2 regions of the Brucella oryzae genome follow, and region 2 is predicted to be linked to the other one. Evidence: riboswitches for the same ligand, from Rfam matches in the RefSeq annotation. Region 2 holds a riboswitch; the other holds the start of a gene.

Region 1 (9,506 bases), on a different contig from region 2:
GCGACATCACCCGACAGGCGTAACCATGACTTTGGGGCGTCGTTTGGAGTTGATTGCCTGGGCAAAAGAGCACGATGCATTCATCGTCGAGGACGATTATGACAGCGAGCACCGTTATATCGGCCAGCCTCTGCCAGCACTCATGTCCCTTGATCCAGAACGTATTCTTTATATTGGAAGCTTCTCCAAGGTCTTCTCGCCACTCTTGCGACTAGGTTTTCTGATTGTACCGTCGCATATGGTCGATCAGTTCAGAGCACTACGACAAACTCTGTTCCCAGCGCCATCGCCCTTGGCCCAGCCAGCATTGGCCAGTTTTATCGAAACGGGAGCCTTTGCACAGCACATCCGGCGTATGCGCCGTATACATGCATCACGCCGCCGCAGGTTAATTACAGCGCTCGCGCCCGGAGAGCCGAAACTATTCCGCATTGAAGCTCCTCCTGCCGGGCTATCACTGCTTTTGGCTTTGCCAGACGGACAGGCCGATACACGCCTTGCAACTATTCTCGCGGAGACCGGGATTGAAGTTCAATCGCTATCCTCGCTCTATACGAAACTCGCTCCACGTCAGGGGCTTATCCTCGGTTTTTCAGGATTTGATGAAACCGCATTGGAGAATTCTGCAACAGCACTGATAAAAACTCTCGAACAATCGAATTAGAGAATGTGCATTAGCAATTTCGTAAACTTTGGATTCAGCATTTCCCGGTAAGCTTTGATTAGCAATTAGCTCGGGAGGAGCGTTGCAGCCCATTTGTTTTGCGTTACGGGTGCTCATGCGTTCTTCGATTGTATCAGTCATTGCTCTTGCCTGCGCCGCTTTGACGGGCTGTACGTCAAGTTCCGGCATCGACAGCATTATGCTTCAGTCAAATACCTCAGCTGAGACAACGAGTTCGGTCGCTCGACCGGTTCCACCCGCTCCCTTGAGCGAAATGGCGAGCGCACCGCAGCCGATGCCCGTAGCCGAGCGGGAAGAAGTCTTGGCTTGGGCAGGCCCCATACCTGATGCAGGTCCGTTCAAGGCTGAGCCGCCAGCCCCCATTACGCCGCAACCGCAGCCACAAGAGCGCCCACAGGCGCGCATCTCGGTTCCGAAGCCGGAGGTTGCAGCCTATCCACCGGTACGCCTTACACCTCAAAAACGCTCGAAGATCTATAGCCACCGTTTCCGCGATGCAAAACCGATCAATTTTGGGCGTACTTCGCCACGCAAGCTGGCCGTACATGGCGTGGACGTATCTCGCTGGCAAGGCGATATTGACTGGGTGAAACTGCGCACGCAAGGCGCAAACTTCGCCTATATCAAGGCAACCGATGGCGGTGACCATCTCGACCCGATGTTCCGCAAGAACTGGCGCGAGGCGAAAGCCGCAGGCATAAAACGCGGCGCATACCATTTCTTCTACTGGTGTCGCGTAGCGAGCCAGCAGGCCGACTGGTTTATCCGTAACGTTCCCAAGGATGCCGATGCGCTTCCACCTGTCATCGATGTTGAATGGAACGGCGATTCTTCTTGCAAGCGGCGGCCTTCTCCGGCGCAGGTTAGGGAAAAGATGCAGGTCTTCATGGACAAGCTCGAGCAGCATTACGGCAAGCGGCCAATCATCTATACCGCGCCGGATTTCTACGACGACAATCTGAAAGGCGCCTTCGCCAACTATCCATTCTGGCTGCGTGCCGTCGCCCAGCATCCGTCAAAGGTCTATCCAGGGCGCCCGTGGACTTTCTGGCAGTATTCAGGCTCAGGATTATCGCAGGGCGTGAACGGAAAAATCGATCTGAACGTCTTTCACGGTTCAGAAGACGATTGGCACAGATGGCTGGCGCGCGCGGCTAGCTAGAGCGCATTAAAAAAATCGATAGAGCATTTCCAACAATTCAAATTAAACCGGAAATGCTCTAATCGCCGCAAAACTGGCCAGAGGCCAGTACGGATGTTATGAGATCATATCAGGGATAACCGAAGCTTTGCCTCGAAACCCGGCATGCAACATCGCCGTGCCGGGCCATTTGCTGTCCGCATGGCGTTACCATGAAAGGGAATGGCAAATATGGACACCCGGTTATTTGTGCTGGCGTTGGCAACCTTCGTCACTGGCACTGCTGAGAATATTATCGTCGGAATTCTTCCGGGCGTTGCACCCAGCTTGAATGTCTCTGTCAGCATCGCCGGACAGCTGACGTCAATCTTCTCGATTACTTTCGCTTTAACCGCACCATTGGCGCTCATCATCACGACGCGGTTTGAGCGCAAAGTCATTCTGGTCTTCGCCTTGGGTGTTTTCATTGCAAGCAATATCATCGCAAGCATCAGCCCCAACTATCTCATCCTGTTTGCAGCTCGCATGTGCATGGCTGCTGCAAGCGCGGTCGTTTGTCTGATTGCTACGATGCTGGCCACGGAACTGGTCGTCCCCACAATGCGTGGACGCGCCATCGGGATCATATTCATGGGGATCAGCGGGTCGATGGTGGCCGGTGTCCCCACAGGAATGATCATCAGCCAATGGCTCGGATGGCGTGCGGTTTTTCTGTGCCTGGCATTAACGGCGGCCGTGGTTCTCCTCCTGGCATCACGTTCACTACCACAGACTGGACGTAACCTGGGCGGCTTGCCGCCTTACATGCCGCATCTGAAATCCAACCGATTGTTGTCAGCACAACTCGTTTCCATCCTGATGATCGGTGGACATTTCGTATTGTTTGCCTATCTTTCACCCTACCTCCTGGAAGTGATCCACATCTCCTCACACAAGGTTATCTGGGCAATGGCCGCTTTCGGCATAGCTGGAATGACAGGCGGATATCTCGGCGGCTTGCTCGTCGACAAACTATCGCCGCGGCTAGCTATTGTGCTGACGCCACTCTTCTATCTGACGTCGTTGGCGGCAGTATCACTTGTAATTGAATCAAGCACCATTTTCGGCGCGGTGCTGATGGTATGGGCCTGCGTCAGCTGGATGATTTCACCTGTCGTTCAGAGTTTTCTCATCGCGACTGATCCCGCAACGGCAGATGCCGGTGTCGGGATCAATCTATCCGCCATGCATATAGGCGCAGCGCTTGGCACAGCTACGGGTGGGCTTGCATTGCAATACTTTTCCTTGCAGGCCTTGCCATGGTTCGGATGTATTCTGGCGGCGCTGTCCTTGCTTTTCGCTCTTAACGCTTCCCGATATTTTCCAGATCGTAGGGCGTCGATTGATACATTTCGTTGATCCAGTTTCCGAACAGAAGATGCGCGTGGCTACGCCAGCGGTTTTCCGGCTGGCGCGTTGCGTCGTCTCCGGGGAAATAATTCGCCGGGATCTTTGTTTCAGGCCGGGCCTGAATGTCCCGGAAATATTCATCCGCAAGCGAGGTGGTGTCGTATTCAACGTGATTGAACATGTGCAATGAGCGGTGGCGCGGATCATCAAGCAGGCAAAGCCCTGTCTCGGGACTATCGACCAGCACTTTCAGATCGCTGCTGGCCGGAATATCGCTCTTGCGCACTTCGGTCCAGCGCGAAACCGGAATTTTGAAATCATCGGAAAAGCCGCGGAGATAAGGTGATGATGGCGCGAGGTTGCGCTGGCTATAGACACCCGACGCCTTGCCCGGCAGTTCGTACTTGCCCATGCCATGGAAGTGATGAACAGCAGCTTGCGCAGCCCAGCAGATGTTTAGCGTCCGGTGCACATGGGTCTGTGTCCAGTCGAACACTCGCTGCATTTCGTCCCAATAGGTGACTTCCTCAAACTCAAGTCGTTCGACCGGAGCACCGGTGATGACAAAACCGTCAAAGCGTTGGTCCTGCACATCTTCCCACGGCTGGTAAAAGGACAGCATGTGATCGGCAGGCGTGTGGCGCGCCACATGGTTGGTGATACGAACAAGGGTCAGTTCCACCTGCAACGGCGTTGCTCCAAGAAGTCGCGCAATCTGCGTCTCGGTCGTGACCTTGTTCGGCATCAGGTTGAGCAGGCCAATCTTCAGCGGGCGAATATCCTGACGAACGGCATCTGCTTCGCGCATGACCATAACGCCCTCGGCCTCGAGAACACTGGTTGCTGGCAAATCGTCAGGAATTTTAATCGGCATGTCGCGTCGGTCCCTAGTTTATGTTAGAGCGAACGCGAGTGGCTTTGTCCGTATATTTGCCGGCTAGGCCACATCCTCTCTTTACGGAGAGTACCACCTTGCCCGGAGAGGCAGGTTGGCGTTGGGCGTCGCCCCAACTCTTGATGTGATGTCACTTCTACTCAAACTCTTTCGGAGTGGCAATAGGGTTTGAGTGTCACCTTAAAGTGTATGAGAAATTTCCGTTTCACGGAACTAGGCGGTTCGCGGATTTTCCGCTCCCAAACGCACCGAATTTGGAATGAACGCCCTTTAAATGCGTTCGATTACAGCTTTCAAGGCACTTACATGCTCAGCCGATGTCCGAAATGACTGTTCTGCGGCAAAACCGAAGGCGATAGCACGTAAATCCTTCTCTTCGACCGCGACGCGGCATGAAGCATGAACTTCTGTCACGCCAGTTGCCTTGACTATTCGCCCCACATTCTCAGCCTTGACGCCGCTACCGGGCATGATGCTTATGCGCCCGTCGGCCATTTCAGCCAGCAGCTGCAGCTTATCCAGCCCTTCTTCCGCAGTTTGAGACAAGCCAGACGTCAAGATGCGTTCGAATCCGAGCCCGATTGCCTGCTGCAATGCTGTCTGTATGTTGGGAACCAGATCGAAGGCACGATGCAGCGTCGTTCCAAGACCTCTTGCCTCTGCAACCAGTCTTTTCAACATAACGATATTGAGTGAACCATCGTCCAGGGAAGCGCCAATAACGACGCCAGCCAAACCAGCACTTCTGGCGTTGCCTATGTCGGACACCATTATCGCTTCATCTTCAGTCGAAAAGGAGAAGTTGCCCGCGCGCGGTCTGATCATTGCGTAAATCGGGATTGGCGCTTTCGAGGCAAGTTCCATCAATCCCTGCGAGGGCGTCAAGCCACCCAGTTCAAGCGCAGAACAGAGCTCAATACGATCAGCACCGCCCTCAATTGCCAACCGTAACCCTTCGGCGCTATCCACGCAGACTTCGAGTAACACACTCACGTTTGATGCCCCGATATTGCTGCCCCGACCAAACCGCCGTCGCTGCCGAATATACCGGGAACGACTAAAGGCAAGTCTGTTTTCCGCAGGATTCGTGCCCTGACCGCCTCATCAAGTGCCGAGATCAGCTCGGACGCGGTGGCAAGCCCGCCGCCTACCGGTATGATCGACGCACCGGTTATGTTGACGACGGCAGCAAGAGGATCGGCAACCAGCTGGAGATAGGCGGTAATTGTCCGTCTCGCATCCGGTTTGCCTTCCAGCCATCCCTGCAGGACCGTGTGGCTACTTGCATCGATACTATTCAGGAACTGATGCAGCTTTTCGATCCCGCGCGCACCGCCAATCGTATCGACACAACCGCTTTGGCCGCAGCCGCAATCGAAGCGAGGGACCGTCACTGTTTGTCCGTCTATTTCTACACAAGTGCTGAGGATTGGGCCATGCCCCCATTCGCCGGTCAAGCCGCCCTTACCTCGAACCAATCGACCATCGACAACAAGCCCACCGCCGACACCTGTGCCCAGGACTGCGCAGAAGACGATCTCATGCCCCTTACCAGCACCTTCGATAGCCTCGGCAAGCGCCAGACAATCGGCGTCATTGACGGCGACCACCTGTCGCCGCAATCGGCCGCCGAGTTCAAGGCTTAATCTGTGACCAATAATGCATGGGATGTTCGCAGAGAAAGCGGTACTTGTATCCGGATCAACCAATCCAGCGATGGAAAGTGCAAGTGGTCCCGCCTCGTTCGATGCATGCGTTCGCAATGCTGTTTCCAACGCATCGCTAAATTCTTCCCAATTATTCGCCGGGGTAGGTAGCTTTTCAAGAAGTTCGATATGTCCAGGATATGTCGAGCGCGCCAGCCGAATGAAGGATCCCCCAACATCAGCGGCGAAAACTGTTCCAGCCGGTTGAGACTGACGCGTCCTTCTATCATGCATAATCGATCTTCCACCGATACGTTTCGATGTTCCATCCAATCATCGCAAATGTACCGGCAGTCAATCGGAAGACATAATCTATCCTAAGGTTTCGGCGCAACAAGCGAGATGTTCACGCCTTGCGGGTCTTTGCACTGAACAACCCATTCGCCGTTTGGCACTTCCATAGGCTCTTGCAGAATGGTTCCGCCGAGAGACTTGACCCTGCCGGCAGCATCATTCACGCCATCCACCATGAAATAGAAGCCCCAGCCGACGCGAGTACCGGGCGGTGCAGTCATGATACCGCCGTGATCGGCGCCGTCGACACTGAACACCTTGTAGTTTCCCATCGGCCCCATGTCGAAGTTGCGCGAGAGCTTCCAGCCGAAGACTTTCTCGTAGAAGGGAAATACCGTCTCGCAGTTTTGGGCGTAGAGTTCGTGCCAGCCCGGATGTCCCGGTTTGCGCGAACCGAAGTCAGCCGGAAGCGGCATATCGTCTTTCGGCTCAAAGAGTGCAAAGACACCACCTTGTGGGTCCGATACAATCGCGAACCGTCCGATGTCGGGGATATCCTGCGCGGCCCTTAGAATTTTGCCGCCTTCGGCCTCGACTTTCCGGGCATAATCATCAGCATTTGCCACACCGACATAACCAATCCACCCGGGTTCACCTCCACAGTCCTCCGTTGGCATGTCCGCCATCGATATCATGCCTGCAATCATGCAGCCCGGCACTTCAAACAGCGTATACTTCATGCCGGGAACACCAGCGTCTTTCGCCGTCCAACCGACGACTTTCGTATAAAAGTCCTCCGCATTGTCGGCATCTGTTGTCATAAGTTCGTACCAGACGAACGGAGAAGAGCCGTTTTTCATTGAAAGTACTCCCTTGGATCTATTTTTGTGATCGGGTGATCAGCCACAACAACTGTGCTTGGAAACCTGTGCCTCATATTCGTCATGCCGCTTGACGAAATGCATCGTACCATTTTCATTACGCCCCTTCGGCGCTCGATCGAGGATCATCAACGTACCGATCCATTCTTCGATGCCACGGGCATAGCTGGAATAGGTGTGATAAATCGCACCACTTTCATCCTTGTAGAAAGCACTCATGCCGGGCAGTTCATCGAAAGCATCTTCTGCAGCCAGTTTGTCGAAATTATAGAAAACGCGATCGTTCTCGAGCTCATCCTTCGTAAAGGAGACGTGGTAATCAAAATTGAAATCACTGCCTTCTGACGAAACCCACGGGAAATGCCAACCCATCCGCTTCTTGTAAGCTTGCAGCTTTGCCAGCGGTCCGCGCGAAACGGCAACAAGCGTGACATCGTGATTGTTGAGATGCGCCACCGCGCCATCAAAATTATCGGCGAGGAACGAACATCCTGTGCAACCTTGATCCCAGTCGGGTCCGAACATGAAATGATAAATAAGTAACTGGCTGCGCCCATCGAACAGATCGGAAAGCGTTTTCCGTCCCGAAGGCGTATCGAATGTATAATTCTCATCGACCTTCACCCACGGTAGAGCCTGCCGCTCACGATTGACCTTATCGCGCAGATGGGTGGATTCTTTCTCACTTGCCAGAAGCGCGCGCCGCGCCTCAAGCCAAACTTCTCGGGATACGACCTCATTCATGGTGCAAGTCCTCCTCCGGCTTATGCTCCCTGTCCATGCCCAGATATCAATGTTCCCGCTTGACGATTTACATTGATATCAATATTAATAAATCATGTCAAATAGCCTCGATGTACCTTTTGAAACAACACTTCTGGTTCGGGATACCTGCCTTTGTTTGCATGTTCAGCGCGCCGCACGTGCCCTCGCCCGCCGCTTTGACGACGCTCTGCGTCCAACCGGACTGACCAACGGCCAATTCTCGCTGATGATGTCGCTGAATCGCCCAGCACCACCGCCAATGAAGCCTGTGGCAGAACTGCTGGCGATGGATCAGACCACTTTGACAGCGGCCTTGAAGCCGTTGCAGCGGCAAGGTTGGATTGAGATCGTCGTCAACCCGAATGACAGACGTGAGCGATTATTGCAGCTCACACAGGAGGGAAAAGCAGCTCTTGCTGCAGCTGTGCCTATATGGAAGGCTACCCATGCGGAAATCGAGAAGCAACTCATAAGCGGCAATGGCGATGAAATACGCCACAACTTGTTGGTTCTGTCCTCTGTCTGATGGTAAAAGTCGACCTAATTGCGGCCTTGCATAACCACTTGTTTTTTCTTCTTTTTAACTTTGCACTTAGAAAGTTGTAACTGGTCTATCCCAAACCCTGGCAATCCCTTCACGATGATCTGTGATAAAAATTTGAAAGTCATAAATATCGGAACGGATGGCATGGATACACGAGATGCAGGCATAAACTATGTCAAAAGCCCTGTTCACGACGAGCCAGCTGGCTACATACTAAAAAAAGCAGGCGGAAGATAATGAGCGAAATGCGTGAACCCCATATCGTTGTTGTTGGTGCCGGTTTTGGTGGATTGCAACTGATTCACGACCTTAGAAACGTCAATGTGCAGATCACATTGATAGATCAACGCAATCATCACTTGTTCCAGCCCCTTTTATATCAGGTTGCAACAACCATCCTTGCCACATCAGAGATTGCCTGGCCGATCCGGCATCTGTTCAGGGATCGCAAGGAGGTGACAACGCTGCTCGGTACAGTTACCGATGTCGATACCGAACGCCGTCAGGTGCAACTCGAAGACGGCACTGAAATTTCATACGACACGCTGGTACTCGCCACAGGAGCGCGTCACGCCTATTTCGGCAACGATCAATGGGAAGCGCTAGCGCCCGGACTGAAAGCCCTCGAAGACGCCACCACTATTCGCCGCCGTCTGCTTCTCGCCTTCGAGCGAGCCGAACGCGAAACAGATGAAGCGAGACAGCAGGCGCTGCTGACATTTGCCATAGTAGGTGGAGGGCCAACCGGTGTGGAACTTGCTGGCATTATTGCAGAGCTTGCCAAACAGACTATATGGCCCGAGTTCCGTAATATAGACACGCGGCAAACACGCGTGATGCTACTCGAAGCAGGTCCACGCATTCTGGCGGCCTTTCCAGAGGATCTGTCCGATTACGCATTGAAGGCGCTCGAGAAACTGGGCGTGGAAGTGCGGCTCGGGATACCGGTCAAGGACATCACAGCCGAGGGCGTAACCGTCGGTGAGGAGTTTATTCCCTGCCGAACGGCAATCTGGGCGGCGGGCGTTGCCGCCTCGCCTGCCGCGACCTGGCTGAACGCAGAAAGCGACCGCGCCGGGCGTGTAAAGGTGCTGTCCAATCTCAACATACCCGGTCATGACGATATTTTCGTCATCGGCGACACGGCATGGGTGGAAGGACCGGACGGTAAACCAGTTCCGGGCATAGCGCCTGCTGCCAAACAGCAAGGCGCCTATGTTGCCAAGGTCATTAAAAGCCGAATTGATGGAAAGACACCGCCGATGC
Region 2 (9,506 bases):
AGCGACTGATCCATATGCTTGTCCCGAATGCATTCCCTCTGATCAAGATCATCTACTCTGGAATCAATCGAAACGACAGATAATTCGGCCACCGGATTGTCGCAACTCCTGACAGCGAACTGTCAGGAGAAAAAAGGACTATTACAGTCCGAGCATCATGGCCCAATATATATAAGTGGGTTTGTCTTCGGGCGTAGCCCAGGCAAGGCCGTAATGCTCAAATGTTGGATCAAGCATGTTCTTGCGATGGCCGGGAGATTTCATCCATGCGTCGAAGACAGCCTGTGTATTGCGTTGTCCCGATGCTACATTTTCCGCTGCCGGTCCACGGATACCCACCTGACGCAGTCGCGCAACGAAACCATTACCCCAACCAATGCTGTGACCGATCTTGCCATAACTCGCCATACGTCTGGCCTGATACAGCGCGGCCTGCTCAAGCTTGGAATCCGTCGCCATCAAAGGCAGACCGTTCGCCTTGCGAATAGCGTTGAAAATGAGGGTTGGGTCATTGTCGCCCGCAGCCCGCGCCATGTTCAATGGCACTGCCGACACCGCCAACGCTCCACCGACCAGAACCAGAAATCCGCGCCGGTTGAGTGTAAATCCTTGTTTTTGCTGCATTGCCTGTCTGTACTATCCAATTACCGAACCAAGAGCATTTCCAGCAAAAGTGTAAACCGGTTTTGCGTAAGGAAAATGCGATGAAACAAACCGTTAGAGCGGTTCCGGCGATTCCGTTAAAATAGAAACCGCTCGAGTTCATTTCCGGTAGCTGAGGATACGGAGCAAAATAAAGGCAGGAATAACGACTGCCGCACCAAGGATGAAATAATCGACAAAGCCTGCGATCGCCGAAAAGCCCATATTCCAAAGCCGCAGGAAGAAGTCACGAATACCGTAGAAAATATCGTAGGGCGTCCAGTGAAATGCACTCATAACCACACCAACGACCAGCGAAATCAACACCAGCTTGATCAGGACACGGGCGGGCGTATCGCCAAGAAAACGGTTCACACCATCCGACATGCAAATCTCCTGTGTGGTTATTGGTCAGAGCGACAGACTCATCGCGCAAGAAATAGGCTGTCCGTGCAGCCTTCGCAAGTTCTGCACCCGCTCATCGCTGCTTGCGGTATTCGCGGGGCGCTTTCTGCTTTTGCCGTGAGAACGAGCGGTTCATGCTCCGCGTATCGGTGAAGCCGCTTGCAACAGCCACTTCCAGTAGTGACAGGCCTGTTTCGGACAAAAGTTCCTTGGCTTTCTTGACCCGAAGCTCTTCACGAACCTCGAATGCCGTTCGTTCAAGGGCAAGCCTGAAGCCACGCTCCATCTGACGAACGGAGATTCCCAATCGACGCGCGACATCGATCATCGGCACCGGGTCTTCCAGCGTTTCCTCGAATATACGGATCGCCTTGCGGATCATCGGTGAGCGCACGCCGTTGAAGCTCAGGGCCGGTTGTTCAGACCGCACAAGCTCGTAAGGGATCATGAGGATGGATGCGCTCTTGCGCGCCAGTTCCTCAGAAATCTCGTTCTGGATAATTGAAAGCGCCAGCGACGCAGCACCAAGTCCGCCGGCGCAAGTGTAATGTCTTCCGCTACGATGAAACAGACTGGTCGTATCGGCTGTATAACCGTCGAAAAGCTCCAGAAAATCGTCGCGATGAAACCAGCTCACACAACAATTGCGATCCGGCAATAGATCCGCTTCTGCCAACAGAAAGGCGGCAGTGCAGAGACCAACCACGGTCTTGCCGCGTCGGTCTGCACGTTTGATAAGATCAATCAGCGTTTGTTGCCTTGGCCGATACTGTGCAAGCAGCCCACCGACAATGGCCACATAATCGCAATCGTCGAGTTCTCCCATGGGAGCGGTTGGCTCGATCACCATGCCGGAACTTGACGTGACGGGATCGCCCGACAGCGTGCAAATTTTCCACGCACAACGTATCTGACGGCTCTTGTCGCGATCATCAGCAGCAAGGCGAAAAGGATCAAGAAAAAGGCTGAGTGCGCTCAACGTGAAGCCCGGCAACGCAACAATACCGACCGACAGCCTGCGTTGCGGGTCATCGCTTGCAGCTTGAAACTTCTTGTCCTGGTCCCGTTCAGTTCCATTCATCACGTCGAGCGTTCTCCTCCACCCCCAATTATATCTGCTCGGAGGAGGCTAATATAGTCAACGAAAATGCTTGGAAAGCTTCAACTGCTGTGCCTGATAATTGGAGCCGAGATCGACACCATAGAGCGCCGAAGGGCGGTGCAACATATGTTCGTAAACCAGACGCCCGACAATCTGCCCATGCTCCAGAATGAACGGAACTTCGTGGCTGCGGACTTCCAGAACAGCGCGACTGCCGGTTCCGCCTGCAGCACTATGCCCGAAGCCCGGATCGAAGAAACCAGCATAATGAACGCGGAATTCACCGACCAGCGGATCGAAGGGCGTCATTTCCGCCGCATAGAGCGGCGGGACATGCACCGCCTCGCGCGAAACGAGAATATAGAATTCATCCGGGTCAAGCACGAGTTCGCGCGAACCCCGATCATAGATCGGCTCCCAGAAATCAAGGATGTCGTGCGCCGCACGCTTGTCCACATCCACCACAGCCGTATGGTGCTTGCCGCGATAGCCAATCAGCCGGTCAGGACCACCTGAAAGATCAACCGACAACGCAATGCCACCGCCGGAGATGTTCGGCATTTCCGCTGCGACCAGCGTTTCGGTCTTATGCAATGCAGCAAGTTCAGCCTCGCCCAGCTGAGCCCGCCCCTTGCGGAAGCGTATCTGCGACAAGCGCGACCCCGTACGCACGACAATCGGAAATGTGCGCGGGCTGACTTCCAGATAGAGCGGACCATTATATCCGGCAGGCACCTTGTCGAATTCCTGTGCCCCGTCAGCAATGACGCGGGTGAAGATGTCGAGGCGGCCCGTTGAACTTTTCGGATTTGCCGATGCCGAAAGGTCTGGCGATAGCGCCAAACCTTCGAGAAGCGGAACAATGTAAACACAGCCAGTTTCAAGAACAGCACCAGCGGTCAGGTCGATCTCGTGCAGCTTCAAACGTTCCAACTTATCGATGACTGGTGTGCCGGGACCCGGCATGAAGGAGGCGCGAACACGATAAGCTTTTGCACCGAGCCTCAGATCAAGGCTCGCCGGCTGTATCTGGTCGGGGTCGAGGGGGCGTGGAGACGCCAGCAAACCGTTTTCAAACAGCGCGGAAATATCCGCATCCGCCAGAATTCCAGCATCTTTCTGCATCATCAACCCGAAACTCCATAGCCTAGAGCGCCGTGCGCCCATTTGGGCGCACAAGGGGCGCTCTAACGTATTGAATCTACGCATCGTGTTTCCAAAAATCGATTCCGATTTTTAGGCCGATGCTGTAGCACATTGCTTGTCAAAGACAATTGACCGGTCGCGGCGACAATGCCAAGCCTTGGAGCAGCATGAAACCGAGTTTTCCGCAGGTTTCGGAGCATTATCGGGCCATGCGGGACGTACTTTTCCTAAGATGGAGCGGTTTCGGCATTGACGGCTCCATTCAACAGGCATAATGAAAAACTGTTCCGTGGTGATTTGGCCGGCCGGCTTGCAGCCACGTTAAAGAATTCGCTAAAAAAGGCCGCGGTTCGTTACCGGCCTTTTGCGTGTTCGCAAGGCCGGTTTTTTATTGGCCGCCGAGGCTTTTCTTCCTGCCCCGGCCGACCAGCTTTTCGACAGGTTGGAAAAATGACGACTGACAATACCCGCAAGTTTCGCCCCGCGACCGAACTCGTGCATGCCGGATCGCTTCGCTCCGGATTTGCCGAAATGTCGGAAGCAATGTTTCTGACGCAGGGCTTCCTTTATCCAAACGCTGAAGCTGCGGAAGCGCGCTTCAAGGGCGAAGATCCGGGTTTCATCTATTCGCGTTATGCCAACCCGACCACCGACATGTTTGAAAAGCGCATATGCACGCTGGAAGGCGCCGAAGAGGCGCGCGCCACCGCATCCGGCATGGCGGCAGTGGCCGCCGCCATTCTGTGCCAGGTGCAGGCGGGCGATCACGTAATTTCCGCTCGTGCTGTCTTCGGCTCCTGTCGCTACATCGTTGAAACGATCTTGCCGAAATATGGCGTCGAAATCTCGATCATTGACGGTTCCGATATTGAAAACTGGAAAGCGGCCGTTCGCCCGAACACCAAGGTCATGTTCCTTGAAAGCCCGTCCAATCCAACGCTCGAAATCATCGATATTGCAGCAGTCGCGCAGATTGCCAATGAGGCAGGCGCCAAGCTGATCGTCGATAATGTTTTCGCAACGCCGCTTTTCCAGAAGCCCCTAGAGCTCGGTGCACATATCGTTGTTTATTCTGCGACAAAGCACATTGACGGCCAGGGACGCTGCCTTGGCGGTGTGGTCCTTTCCGACCGTGAATGGATTGAAAACACTCTGCAGGATTATTTCCGTCACACAGGTCCGGGGCTTAGCCCGTTCAATGCGTGGATCATGTTGAAGGGCCTCGAAACATTGGCCGTCCGCGTTCGCCAGCAGACGTTATCGGCGACTGCGGTTGCCAATTTTCTGGCTGGTAAGCCGGGCGTCAAGCGCGTGATCTATCCGGGACGGGCAGACCATCCGCAGGCCGACATCATCGCCAAGCAGATGACGGGTGGCTCGACCCTTATTGCTCTCGAACTGGAAGGTGGTAAGGAGGCTGCGTTCAAGTTCCAGAATGCCTTGCAGGTCTTCAGCATCTCCAACAATCTGGGTGATGCAAAAAGCCTTATTACTCACCCGGCAACCACGACACACAAGAACCTTGCCGACGAAGCTAAGGCAGAGCTGGGCATTTCCGACGGGTTGCTGCGAATCTCGCTCGGTCTTGAAGATACCGACGACCTCGTGGAAGACGTGGAAGCAGCCCTGAAGATCGCTCGCTGAACGCCTCCATTTCAATATTGTAGGCTGCAGACAGAGAAACAAACGATGCAATTGCCGGAACATTCCGGCAATTGCCGCGCATTTTCCGCTCCGAATTGTTGACCTCCCCCGCAACTTTAGCGATAGGTGAGTGAATAACGGCGTCCGTAAACCAGAACCGACGAACCGTTGAGTAGACAAGCATCATTGCGATACGGCTTCGTCATATTGCAGGGTGCCAGGGCCGATGCGAATGTAGGGCGGGTGCGCATGTACAGAGCGGTAACGCGGGGGATCGAAGTTTCGGTCGAACCTTTCTATCTGGAAGACCAATCCGAGCCCGACGAAAACCGTTATGTCTGGGGCTACCGCATCACGATTGCCAATAATTCCGCAGAAACAGTGCAACTTCGCTCGCGCTACTGGCAGATTACCGACGCGAATGGTTATGTCGAAGAAGTGCGCGGGCCGGGCGTGGTCGGGGAACAGCCAACACTTGAGCCAGGCGATTCATTTCAATATTCATCGGGCTGTCCGTTGACCACCACATCAGGCGTCATGGTGGGTCGTTATCAGATGCAGGGCAACAGCGGCAGCCTGTTCGAAGTGGAGATTCCCGCCTTCTCGCTTGACATGCCGGACCTGCAACGTACATTGAATTGAGGATTTCCTCAACTTATTCCCCGGCGGACAGCGTAATGAGCAGGACTAACAGTAGCATTCTGTTCATTGCGATCTTTTGCCTATACTGGATCACGCTCGATCCTTTTATTGATTTGCGCGATCCGGATGTTCTTCTCGCTCAGGAAGCGGGAAATCCGATGCAACAGGTGCTTTCACTACTTATCACCACTCTCTGCCTCGGAGTTCTCTGGCAAAACCGCAGTCTGGTCGGCAAGGCACTGCCGCCGTCTTTGGTCTTATTGCTGGGATGGCAATTCATTACAGTCATTCTTTCCACACATCCCGATCTCTCGTTTCGCCGCTATGTTTTCAGTGTCACGGTTATCATTACTGCTTTCGCCTGGCTTCTTTTGCCGGAGAACGAGAACCATTTCATTCGCCTTGTCAAACCGCTATCGCTATTCGTGCTCGGACTAGCCTATTTTGGCGTCATCTTCTTGCCGGCCGTGTCAATTCACAATCTGGCGGAGGTGTTGGAATTGACAAATGCCGGGTCGTGGCGCGGACATTTTGCCCACAAGAATCTCGCCGGACCGGCTATGGTGGTGCTAAGCTGCTACGGCATGTATCTTTGGAGGGCCAAAGCTCGGCTCAGCGGGGCACTCATTACGATATCCGCGCTTTTTTTTCTTTACAAAACAAATAGCAAGACCTCTATCGGCCTAGTCGTGCTGGCCTTTGTCCTCGCATATTGTCTTGTGCAAACGCGAAGCCTCGTCGTGAAAGCGCTGATGGTTTACGTCCCTCTTCTGATCATGGCCTATCTGACGTTGGGAATTGTCCTTTTCCCTTCAGCCAAAAGCTTCGCCGAAAGCTTCACTTCCGACCCGACCTTCACGGGGCGTACCGAAATATGGAAATTCGTCCTCCGGCAACTTGCGGACCATCCGTTGGCGGGCTATGGCTACGATGCCTTCTGGGGCACCTCACGGCTAGTGAATGGCGGATACGACATAGAAACATGGGCTGCCCGCGCAGGTCATGCCCACAACGCTTATCTCAACATAGCGATTACGACGGGTTCCATCGGCTTGGCTTTGCTGATCTGGTGGATTGGAGTCCGCCCCCTACTCGACTTCCACCGTGCGCAACAATCAGGCAACTCCCTTAGCCTGGCGCTCATGTACCTTCAAATCTGGTTATTTATAATGTTCTACGCAAATCTGGAAACCCCGTTCTTCGTCGCGCGCGGACCGGTCTGGTTCAGTTTGCTTACAGCGGTTATAGGTATGCGGCTACACGCCTGCACCGTACAGAAAAAGCAGCAGTCAGAAATCCTTGCGAAAAATGGCCGACCCATTCGGGTCATAAGCTAAGCCGTCGATACGGCCCAACGCAACATCGATCAAATTTCCAAGAGAAGCCGGACTCAAGACCGGCTCAGCTTTCCTTCAACTAGGCTGTACATCGATCTTTTTCCGTAGCGTCGCCTTGGAACCCAGGCGGGTAAACGGTTTTTCAATCACGAGATAAGAAATCCTCGCCGCGACGAGACTGCCGATGACAATCGCCGTCGCAGCCAATGGGAATGCCTTTTCGGTCAAACCGAGACGATTGAAGACGGCCCAACCCGCGCCGACGACAAACATATGCGTCAGGTACAACGAATAGGAGCTGTCACCGACCAGCAGTAACAAATTCCGGGGTGAAAGATCGCGCAACCAGCGTTCGACACAGAGCACTGTCGTCACCAACAGAACGGACGTGATCAGGTAGACTAGGAATTCGATGAAAAGCGGCCCCTGAGTGAAATCGACGGTGAACAGAGTGGCAATGCCCAAAAGCATCGCAAATACCAGCACCGGCAGGCTATGGATGGAAAACCGGGCCCAGACACCCCTTCTTTGCAGCTCGGCGATCCACATTCCCGCTAAGAACGGCATCAGGTTGAAATTGAAATAAAAAGCTGAGACGCTTCCGTGACGCGGAACGAAGAACGCACCTAAAATGAGGCTCCCAAGTACGCCGCTCATCAAGACGGTGCGCTGTAATCCGTTGCGGCACCACCAGAACAACGAGAAGAGAACATAGAAGAAGATTTCGTAATTGAGCGACCAACCCGGCTTGAGTAAAGGCCGCCAGTCATCGGGAATACCGGGAACCGCCATAGGCAGGAAGGCCAACGACTTTAGCAGATATTCCGGCGTAAACACGGTTGTCTTGAAAAGGCTCGGCAGAACAATGGCGCAGACAGCTAGGAATAGCGTGCAGATCCAGTAAAGCGGCACCACCCGCATGATACGCCGTCGCATGAAGTTACTCGGCGTGAAACCGCCGGAATGAATATAGGCAATAATAAAGCCGCTGATAACGAAGAATATCGACACGCCAAACGCACCGAAAACGCCGAGAATGCGCGGAGGATCGGCAAGCGTATGCTGCAAAGTATGATCGATCACGACCAGGAGAGCTGCCAGGCCACGTAAAATCTGTATGGAGTTGAATTTTTCATTCTGTATGCCAAGCCCCGACAATTCACCACCCCATTGCCACAATCCCTAGGCGGCAGAGCTAGCATATTTCCAGGTAAAATACATGGCAATAATCCGCAGTGGGAATGTGACAGTCCAGCAGCTTTGGGCCAAGAAATCGAGCGAAGGTGGTTCGGTCACAGACCCACATGGATGGCATTTTCCATTGGCTGACGAGTATGGCGTATAAAGAGAGAGCGCCAAAACCGGCGCTCGTTTTCAACGGTTACAGACGTTCGAGCAGGAAATAGGTTGTTGGCCCAGGGGGCACGGGCAAGGAGGAAACATTGCTCCACAGCTCCGCACCTATTGGAGAAGTACCGTCTCCCGACACGACTTGCGGCTGCACAACCCCGTCAAGATTGATAGGAGAAATTCTCCATGGGCGATCGGTTGGCAATGAGAATTGCACCCACTCGACTTTGATCTCGACAGGCAGCGTCCCATAATTGGAAACGATCTTCTGCTCCGTATCGGAAAAAGTCATGCCGGTATTACGAGCATTCGTGGCCATGATAATTAAAAGCTTGCTGCTTTGCGCCACTGTTTGCCCATCAAGCGACGAGACCGCGAACAGGCTTGCACCGGAAGCATTCCAAACAGTCATCTGACCAAGTGAAATGGGCTGGGTAACTGATGCAAACGCTATGGCCTCCGTGTGCGGCGTAACAACCCTCATCTGTTTCGCCGCCATGTCGAGCGTGACCTCTCCAGTATCGCTGGCATAAATGCCTGACGCCGCATCGCTAGGATTATCAGCCGCCAGCACGCCACTGTTACGCAGCAACGTGACCGCAGCTGCCCGGGAATTTATCTGGCGGGGAGAGCCGACCGATACCGCCCCAGGTGCAAGTGTGGCGTCTCCTTGTGCGAAATTTGTCATCAACGACATGATGGTAACGGCGTCCGGTTCCTGTGTGTCCAACCCAACAAGATTGCTGACATCTTGTATTTGCGCCACAATCTGATGAGCCGCCTTTGCGACATCTCCACGCCGGAACAGCAGTGCCGCCAGAGTTTCGCCAGCACGAGCAATGGGATCAAGTGCCGTTCTGTAGGGGCGGATATACTGTTCATTAAAATCGCTGCCACCATAGCCAAGGACCAGTGCTCCATTGCTATGGCGGCAAAGCACATCCCATCCTTGAAACGCGGCATAAGATGGCATCGCCAAGCCAGCCTCATATCGAAATTTATTCCAGAATAAGTGGTCGTATTCTGTCATGACAAACGGCTTGCCGAAATGCCGTGCCGAGGCCGCAAGACGGAAATACTCCACCGCATTGGCGAGCGAACTATCCTGCTGGATCTGCCCGCCGGGCGACATATCACCGATCCAATCGTGATAGGTGTTCATCGCAACTGCCGTCTGATTGCGGCGCGTCAGGGCAGGCTGGATGCCTGTCCAGTTGTTGTGCGGTGCCACAACGCCA

The links. A riboswitch is a leader RNA that binds a small molecule or an ion and turns the genes downstream of it on or off. The one in region 2 is predicted to bind S-adenosylmethionine.
Positions count from the first base shown of each region.
Region 1: another riboswitch for S-adenosylmethionine. It lies ahead of metA (homoserine O-acetyltransferase MetA); the one in region 2 lies ahead of JNC70_RS06470 (O-succinylhomoserine sulfhydrylase).

Region 1 is NZ_JBHEEO010000009.1:122,832-132,337, reverse strand. It holds gene pdxR (MocR-like pyridoxine biosynthesis transcription factor PdxR) at 1-664, shown strand, start outside; gene JNC70_RS12065 (glycoside hydrolase family 25 protein) at 780-1,847, shown strand; gene JNC70_RS12060 (MFS transporter) at 2,049-3,224, shown strand; gene metA (homoserine O-acetyltransferase MetA) at 3,169-4,089, opposite strand; SAM-I-IV-variant riboswitch at 4,132-4,241, opposite strand; gene JNC70_RS12050 (copper homeostasis protein CutC) at 4,381-5,103, opposite strand; gene JNC70_RS12045 (ROK family protein) at 5,100-6,050, opposite strand; gene JNC70_RS12040 (VOC family protein) at 6,134-6,910, opposite strand; gene JNC70_RS12035 (DUF899 domain-containing protein) at 6,950-7,675, opposite strand; gene JNC70_RS12030 (MarR family winged helix-turn-helix transcriptional regulator) at 7,770-8,222, shown strand; gene JNC70_RS12025 (NAD(P)/FAD-dependent oxidoreductase) at 8,486-9,506, shown strand, end outside.
Region 2 is NZ_JBHEEO010000005.1:36,989-46,494, reverse strand. It holds gene JNC70_RS06495 (MATE family efflux transporter) at 1-14, opposite strand, end outside; gene JNC70_RS06490 (CAP domain-containing protein) at 142-624, opposite strand; gene JNC70_RS06485 (DUF6460 domain-containing protein) at 763-1,029, opposite strand; gene JNC70_RS06480 (GlxA family transcriptional regulator) at 1,121-2,128, opposite strand; gene JNC70_RS06475 (2'-deoxycytidine 5'-triphosphate deaminase) at 2,186-3,277, opposite strand; SAM riboswitch at 3,575-3,654, shown strand; gene JNC70_RS06470 (O-succinylhomoserine sulfhydrylase) at 3,746-4,939, shown strand; gene apaG (Co2+/Mg2+ efflux facilitator ApaG/CorD) at 5,189-5,581, shown strand; gene JNC70_RS06460 (O-antigen ligase family protein) at 5,617-6,918, shown strand; gene JNC70_RS06455 (acyltransferase family protein) at 6,994-8,076, opposite strand; gene JNC70_RS06450 (glycoside hydrolase) at 8,300-9,506, opposite strand, start outside.